One region of the Paenibacillus aurantiacus genome, then DNA from elsewhere that is predicted to be linked to it. Evidence: riboswitches for the same ligand, from Rfam matches in the RefSeq annotation. Region 1 holds a riboswitch; the other holds the start of a gene.
What was found. Region 1 has a riboswitch for ZMP and ZTP ahead of ACFFSY_RS21295 (DJ-1/PfpI family protein). Riboswitches for the same ligand answer to the same signal wherever they lie in the genome.
Positions count from the first base shown of each region.

Region 2: another riboswitch for ZMP and ZTP. It lies ahead of ACFFSY_RS30860 (bifunctional 5,10-methylenetetrahydrofolate dehydrogenase/5,10-methenyltetrahydrofolate cyclohydrolase); the one in region 1 lies ahead of ACFFSY_RS21295 (DJ-1/PfpI family protein).

Region 1 covers NZ_JBHMDO010000033.1:549,539-553,746, reverse strand. Annotated here, with positions in the region: gene ACFFSY_RS21305 (LysR family transcriptional regulator) at 1-820, opposite strand, end outside; gene ACFFSY_RS21300 (DMT family transporter) at 944-1,825, shown strand; ZMP/ZTP riboswitch at 1,851-1,929, shown strand; gene ACFFSY_RS21295 (DJ-1/PfpI family protein) at 1,984-2,595, shown strand; gene ACFFSY_RS21290 (DUF5680 domain-containing protein) at 2,645-3,106, shown strand; gene ACFFSY_RS21285 (hypothetical protein) at 3,167-3,607, shown strand; gene ACFFSY_RS21280 (ADP-ribosylglycohydrolase family protein) at 3,619-4,208, shown strand, end outside.
Region 2 covers NZ_JBHMDO010000047.1:574,323-578,530, reverse strand. Annotated here, with positions in the region: gene ACFFSY_RS30875 (ABC transporter permease) at 1-10, shown strand, start outside; gene ACFFSY_RS30870 (stalk domain-containing protein) at 138-1,607, opposite strand; gene ACFFSY_RS30865 (hypothetical protein) at 1,715-2,014, opposite strand; ZMP/ZTP riboswitch at 2,134-2,214, shown strand; gene ACFFSY_RS30860 (bifunctional 5,10-methylenetetrahydrofolate dehydrogenase/5,10-methenyltetrahydrofolate cyclohydrolase) at 2,277-3,128, shown strand; gene ACFFSY_RS30855 (hypothetical protein) at 3,196-3,366, shown strand; gene ACFFSY_RS30850 (histidine phosphatase family protein) at 3,680-4,208, shown strand, end outside.

The DNA.
Region 1 (4,208 bases):
GGGCGCTGCTAACGAACGAATCTTTGCGCGTAATGAAATGGGTCGTCATCCGGCCATAAAATTCAGGCAGCGGATAGGCGCGAAGCATGCCCTCGTCGATCTGCCTGCGGATCACGGCAAGCGGCAAGAGCGAGATGCCAAGTCCAGCCGTTACACCGCCCAGAATGGCGTCCAACGTGCCGAATTCCATCATGACCGAATGAGCGAGCCCCTTGGATTTGACCCATGCCTGCAGGATGTCGCGGTAGGAGCAGCCAGCCGTGAAGACGAGAATCGGTCTGGCGAGCGCGGCTTCCAAATCAGGAATGGCAGGGGAGGTTACGACGACGAGCTCTTCTTCGAAAGTCGGCATGGCCTGTAAATCCGGATGGTCCGTGGCGCTGCCGATGAACGCCCCGTCCAGTTCGTACCGGAGCACCTGATCGATGAGGAATTGCGTGTGCCCGGTCGCGATCGATAAGGATACGTTCGGATAACGGCTATAGTAGTCCGTTAGCAAGCCGGGCAGTCTTACCGCGGCGGCCGTCTGCGTCGAACCGATCCGCAGCGCGCCGCCTGGCGCGTCGGAAGCGGACAGCGCAAGCGCCGCTTCATCGAGAAGGCCGATAACCTTGTCGGCATATTGAAGCAGCAGCCGGCCGCTGCCGGATAGGTCCATGCCCCGGTTGTGCCGGGTAAATAGTGTCGTGCCGAGCTCGGTCTCCAACTGCCGGATGCGCGCGGTTATATTGGATTGGACATAACCGAGCGTCCGGGCGGCTTTCGTGACGGAGCCTTCGCGAGCTACCGCTTGGAAGATGCGCAAATCGCCGCTCTCCACGGGCGTTCCCTCCTTGAATCTGGTATCACCAGAAATGATGGCGGATATCGTTATCCTTCATTATACAGAAATGCAAGCCTCCGATACAATAAGACCACGACAAACAATTCGGAGGTTATGCACATGACGCGGATGAAGTATACGCTGCTTATATTGATCACAACGTTCTTGATGGGCATCGCGTTCCCGATTGGGAAGCTCGGTCTTGCCTATGCGCCGCCATTCCTGTTAATGGGCATTCGTTATACGCTGGCAGGCGGTTTGCTCGCCATTGGTATGGCCGGGAGAGCTCCTGTGCCCAAAGGTGGCGAATGGCTGAGGGTAGCAACAATTGGGCTCGTGCAGACAGGGGCCGTCATGGGCTGCGCCTATTACAGCATGCATTGGATCAGCTCGGCAGAATCCTCGATCTTGACGTTCACCAATCCGCTCTTCGTGATCATCCTGGGAACGCTGCTGCTCGGCGCGCGATATCGGCCGCGCCAATGGGTGGGCGTCCTGATCGGCTTCGGAGGCGTGGCGATCGCGTTCGGCGTTCAGCTCGGCTTCGGTCCGGGGACGGTCGCAGGTCTTGGCGGCGCGCTGATGTTCGCCTGCTCGACGCTGCTTATCAAACGGTGGGGCGGACGCTTTAACGTCTATGTGCTGGTGGCGTACCAGATGCTGCTCGGGGGTATTGGGCTGCTCATCATGAGTCTAGTCGCCGAAAAACCGACGTTCACGGTATCCGGTCGCTCGTTCGTGATCATGACCTGTCTCGTAATCTTCTGTTCGATCATTCAACTCATCCTATGGTTCAGGCTGCTGCAAGCAGGCGATCCGGCGAAGACGAGCGCATTCCTCTTCCTCGTGCCGATCTTCGGCGTGCTGGGAAGCTGGCTGCTGCTCGGCGAACCGCTCGCCTGGAACGCGGCCATCGGCGGCTTATGCACCGGAGTTGGCATCTTTCTCGTGAACTGGGAAGGAGCCCGGCCGACCGTGGAAAAATCGGTTGCCGTTTCCTGATTATGGGTGTAAACTGAAGAAAATCAAAGGCGCATGCGACTGGCGTAAACATGGAGAACCATGAGGAAGCATGCCGCTTGAAGCCGTACGCCTGGGCGAAGTATTTGATCTTGCGGTCAAATGCTTTTTTTATTGTCTAAGAAGGCGAGGGATACGTAATGAAAATGGCAATTGTATTGTTCGACGGGATGACGACGCTTGATTTCTCGGGGTTTTTCGATGCGATGACGCAGCTCAACCGGATTCCCGGCACGGGCGGCGTATCCTGGCGGTTCTGTGCGATGACCGAGTCGATCGTGGACGACCGGGGGCTTGCGATGAGGGCGAACTCCGTATCGGAGAACTTGTCTGATTACGACCTCGTATTCGTGCCGGGCGGCATGGCGACCAGGCAGCTGCGGCATGACGAAGCGTTCCTTGCTTGGCTGCGCACGGCAAGCGGCGTCCCCTGGAAGGTGTCCGTCTGCACGGGAGGGCTGCTCATGGGCGCGGCGGGCTGGCTGAGCGGCAAGCGGGCGACGACGAATAAGTCGGCGTACGATCTGCTTGCCCCTTACTGCGGGGAAGTGGCGTACGAGCGATATGTGCGGGATGGCCAAGTCTTCACGGGAGGCGGCGTGTCGGCTTCCATCGATCTGGGGCTGTTCGTCGTAGAGTCGCTGTATGGGGCAGCGGCTGCGAAGGAGGCTGGCCGTATGATGGACTACCCGTACTATCCGTACAAAGATGAGGGAGAGGCGGGCAGTCACGCGCTGCGGACGCAATTGTAGGATTACGCTTTCCAAAGGTCGAAAGTAGAATAATGGGAGGTGCGAGAATATGGCCAGCGAAACAACCGAATTCCGGCAATTCTTGACGGAAGCCAAACGCAATGCCTATGCATCCGGTACAGGCATTGCGGTGCGGACAACGGAAGACGGAACGAAAGAAATCGCCTATGAGCGCGAGGCATATCGTTACAAGGATTGCTATACAGGCGAGCTTGACTTCATCGGCGAGGAGAAAGTATGGCATCAAGGGCGGCCTGTCTGGGGGATGAATTATTACGGCTTCACCCATGAGCCGATCGAAGGTTTTCCCGGCTTTCTGCTCGATTGCTTGAAGCAGGTGCCGGTCGAGGCGCCATACCGCGGGCCTGCTACCGTAAGCTCGGATCGATTCGTATATTCATGCAGCTGGGATGGCGATGAGCAATGGTTTCGCGGCGAGGAGTCGATCCGGTACGAAGGGCGGGTTATTTTCTCGCTGGCGTTCCACGGCGGACGCATTCGGTTCGAATAGGAACTCCGGCGGGGGCAAGTGTACTCGCGGGTGCGCGACGCATAAGAGGGGGCAGCTCAATTGACAAGCGAGTCGCAAGTTACTTTTAAGGCAGGCAAAACCTATAATCGATATTTTCTGTTCATGACGTCCCTCGTTGCGCTTATACCCGTGACGACCTCCATGAGCATTGCACTCGATGGTTGGACGTGGTGGATGGTTGGCTTGCAGCTCCTTTTGATCGCAGGGTTGGGAGCATTGCTGGCGTTAGCGGTGAAGGAACAGCGGAAGCTTGCCGATGTGCGGGTCGATCGGATGGAATTGCGAATGGATGGCGCGTTGATCCGGCCCTCGGACGTGAAGCAGGTCCGGTTAAACGGCAAGTCGGCAGAGATCCACTTGAACATCGGCAATCCGGTGGAGCGCGTGTACCGGTATAAGGGCGACGAGTCGGAGCTGGAACGGGTACGTTCGGCGCTGGAGGCGTTCGGACGGGAGCAAGGCATTACGGTCGTGAAATAAGGAGCGATAGGATGAGTAAGATTCGAGATGGAATTCTCGGGCTGTGCGTGGGCGACGCGCTCGGCGTGCCGGCCGAGTTCCGGTCCCGCCACGAGATGGATGCTTCGCCGATTACGGACATGATCGGCTACCAGTCGCATAATCAGCCGCCGGGGACGTGGTCGGACGACAGCTCGCTGACGTTCGCACTCATGGAGAGCGTGGCCGATTGTGGCGAAGTCGATCTATACGACATCGCGGACAAATTCACCGGCTGGTTGTACAAATCACGCTGGACGCCGCACGGCCGCGTGTTCGACGTCGGCATCGCGACCGCTCGTGCCATCGAAAGGCTGAACGACGACATCATACGGCCCGATCTGGCGGGCGGTCGCAGCGAGAACAGCAACGGCAACGGCTCGCTCATGCGAATCCTTCCGCTTGCCTATTGGCTGAGAAGCGCGCCGCTCGAGGAGCGGATGACGGTCATCCGGCAAGTATCGTCCATCACGCACGGACATGCGGTATCCGTGATCGCGTGCGCGATTTACGTAGAGATCGCAATGGGCCTACTGGACGGATTATCGCTGCCAAGCAGTATCGCAAGCGCGTCAGATACCAT
Region 2 (4,208 bases), on a different contig from region 1:
GAATCGCTAACGCGGAATCGAGCGGAGCCGACAGGCCAAGGATGAAGATCTGCGGATCAATTGGCAGACGCCAAAAAGCAAGCCCTGAACGCTTCGCGCGTTCAGGGCTTGCTTAAGCTTGGAGCTGCTGCTGGCGATTAATACTTGAAGCGGATGTCGATCTTCTCCGCGGCCTGGTTCCAATCGACTTGCGCGCCGAGCTGCTCGCTGATGAAGCGAAGCGGCAGGTACGACGTTCCGCTGACGCTGAAGGGCGGCGTCTGGAGCGTGACCGTCTCGCCGTTCAGCTGCGTGACGCCTGTTCGGTAGTTGATCGTAATCTGCAGCGGCTTGTCCGAGTCGGAACCTGTCAGCGTGACAAGTTTGGCCGCGTCATTCCACGCAAGCTTGGCGCCGAGCTTCTCGAAGACAGAGCGCAGCGGGACGAAGGCCTGGCTGGCGCGGGTGACGACGCCGTTGGTCAGCGCGACCGATTCTCCGTTCAGGATGACGGCGATCGGCTTCTGCACGGGAACGGGCAGCTCGTGGCTGAACTCGTAATCGCCATAGCCAAGCTCCGCGTTCTTGTTGAATCCCCAGCCCCAGAGCGAACCGTCCTTCAAGCGGAAGATGAGATGCCGGCTTGCTTCCACCTCTTCCACGCCCGTCGCGAGCAGGTTGAACTTGGCGTTCGGCGCGAGTTTGAAACCTTCCAGCGAAAATTCGTACAGTTTTCCATCATCGGTTAACGCGACGAGACTGTGATCGACCACATAGGCTTCCCTTGCGTGCGGGACGGTACTAAACATTATCGGCGGCTGCTCGTAATAGGCGGCGGCGTCGGAATAGCCGATTACCGCCTTGCCCCAGAACCACAGCCGTCCGTCCTGGTCGATGGCGGCGTTACCGTTGATCTTCGCGATATTCGACAGCCCCTGAACTTGCTTAGCCTTCGCGTCGACGCGCCCTAGTTCGGCCACCTCTTCCGGCAGCTTCCATACGGTTCCGTCTCGCTTAAGTCCGGCGTTCCGCTCGATGTCCAGCATTTCGCTCCAGCCCGGAACCGGCGAGAAGCGTGCAAGCTCCGGCGTGCTCCTGACGACCGAGCCGTCCTTCTTCAGGAACAAGAGCGCGCTTTGCCTGCGGCTATCGGGAGTCACTTCCTCGTATGCGGCGATTCTCGCCACATTCGCGATGCCTTCGAGCTTCCTCGTCTTCGACGGCACGAGCTCGTTCCGGCTCACGGGAACGGCGAAGACCGTGCCGCTGGTATCGACGAGCAGCGCCTCGTCGCCCCAATAACGCAGTACCGCGTTCAGGCCGACGGCGCCCGGAATCTGTTCGATCGATACTTGGCCTGTGACGTTGTCCCGCTGCCAATGCCAGACGGTGTCGTCCTGTTTCACAACCAACTGTTCGGGGTAAGCGGCCTTCACGTCCGTGAGACCGTGAATTTGGGTCGGCACGGCTAGCTTGCCGCTCCACGCCCAGTATGAGCCGTCCTTCTTGATCAGCGATGTCGGCGAGAAGTCTACAATGCTCCCCTGAATCGTGGCCGCGGACGCCGGGAATGCAAGCTGCAGCGATAGCGTCGTGGCGGCGATCAAGGCGGCGAATGCTTTCCTCACGATTAGATTCCTCCTCATCCATGCTCTATTAATCGATGTAACCTAACCAACCCTAAGACGCTTCAAGCAGCGGAAAGGTTCCAATTGCTAGATTTGCCGTGCGGCGATCAAAGACGAAACCGCGCGATGTGAGCCGTCAGCCCTTCCTGAATGAGAATCTCTTTCTGCTTCTCACCGATCAGATCGAAATGCGGATATCGGTCGCGACGATGGATATAGGCGGGATTTAGCCCGTTCTGCCTGCACCAGTCGGATAACCGCTCCAGATCCGCGCAGCCTGCCTTGGTGACCGTTCGCATACCAGGGAAACGGTCGTCCGTCCAGTAATGCGTCAAGAACGCGATCTCGCCGCGCAGGACGGCCGCCTTCCATGCATCCAGCTCTTCTCTTGTGATGCCTAGCGCCATGTCGGGCCCACCTCTCTCATCATACTTTACCATGCCGTGCCGCGAATTCCGAAATGGTCCATGATCGCCAAACCAGACTTGATCAGGCTGCGCGCTTCATCCTATAATAATTGTAATCGAACGTTATGCGTAACTGGCGGAACATGGGGAACCATGGGGGAGCGCATAAGCGGTAACAGCCGTACGCCTGGGCGAAGGTAAGGGAAGCAGCATTCCCTTGCCTTTTTTTATTGTTATCACACGATTATAGGGGATGAACGAGATGGCGGACAACGCGTTAATACTGAATGGCACGATGGTGGCGGACCGGATAAAAGAGGAACTTACCTCGCGGGTGGAAGCGTTGAAGGCGAAGGGGATCGTACCGTGTCTGGCGACGATCCTCGTCGGGGACGATCCATCCTCGGCGACTTACGTGCGCATGAAAGGGAACGCGTGCGAACGGCTCGGCATCGAATCGCGACGTATTCATCTGGGAGCCGGCACGACGACGGAGGAACTGATCGCGGTCATCGAACAATTGAACGGCGATGAAGACGTGCACGGCATCCTGCTCCAGCATCCGGTGCCTCATCATATCGACGAACGGGCAGCGTTCGAAGCGATCGCCATCGGCAAGGACGTGGACGGGGTGACGATGCTCGGCTTCGCGCAGAATGCGTTCGGCCAAGCGGACTATCCATCCTGTACGCCTGCGGCGATCATGGCCATTCTTGACCATTACGATCTGCCGATCGAAGGCAAGCACGCCGTCGTCGTCGGACGCAGCCCGATTCTCGGGAAGCCGGTGTCGCTCATGCTGCTGAACCGCAACGCGACGGTGACCGTCTGCCATTCCAAGACCGAAGGATTGGCTGAGCTCGTCCGCCAGGGCGATATCGTCGTGGCTGCCGTCGGCAAGCCGGCTTTCATCCAGGGCGATTGGATCAAAGAAGGGGCCGTCGTGCTGGATGCCGGCTACAACAAAGGCAATATCGGCGACGTCGACTACGAGGCGTGTCTGGCGAAAGCGAGCGCGGTCACGCCTGTCCCGGCTGGCGTAGGGCCTGTTACGATTGCGACGCTGCTCAAGCATACGGTGGATGCCGCGGAAAGAAGGGTGTTTCAACCGTAGTAATTCGGGGTATCCGCGAATATACTGTGCTGAAGTCGTCTATTCGTGGTAAAGGAGCTGAGCTGGATTGGAGATTGGTCAGTTCGAACAAGAAGTGTATACCGTTGAATTCGCGGACCGGCACTATAACGTCGTCTACTATCGGGAGATCGAAGCGATCGGCACGGAGGACGCCCGTCGGCAAATCCTGCTGCATCACCCCGACGCCAACATACGCGCGGTCACCCGGAAAGAATAGCTTACCGCAAGGAAGAACCGCCCGTGAGCGCACGCTCATGGGCGGTTTTTTTGATTGCATGGTGCTATGCAGCCGCGACATTGGGAAGGAAAATATTCCCTTACACCGAATGATAAACGATAGAGAGGGCTTGCCAAGCTGCACCGATCATGGGATCGCCGATTTCCACATCGGTGATGCGCCGCTGGGCGTCAAACAATTCATTTTGCCTGGAATGGCGCGAGCGTAGGCGGAGGCGCGTATTCCGACTGACTATACCAACATTTCAATTTCGAACGGGTCCGGGCAAGCTGGACGCCGTACAGGAGGTTCTATGTCTGATTCGACAACGACGCTGACAACCTATATCTATTTCGTACGCCATGGTCAAACGCAATTCTCCCGCGAGCTGGAGCGAGCTGGATCAGGAGCGGGACTGACGGAACAGGGAGCGCGGGATGCGCTGCGGGTAGCGGAGCTGCTGGCTGGCGAAGGCATCGACCTCATCGTATCGAGTCCCCAGCATCGGGCGCGGGACACGGTCGCGCCGCTGGCGGAGCGGCTCGGGCAGGAAATTGCGCTGTACGACGCGTTGAAGGAACGGGCGATCGGCAGCCTGCGCGAGGACATTCCGGACGAGGAGCTCAGGCGCGCCATTGCGCGTTCCTTCGAGGATTTGGACGCGGCGCTCCCCGAAGGAGAGACGACGCGGCAAGCGCGCGAGCGGGCGGTGCCGGTCGTGAAGCAGCTGCTGGCAGAGCATGCGGGCAGACGAATCGCACTCGGCACGCATGGCAACATCATGACCATTCTGCTCCATTATTTCGATGCGCGATACGGCTATGCGTTCTGGGCGGGGACAA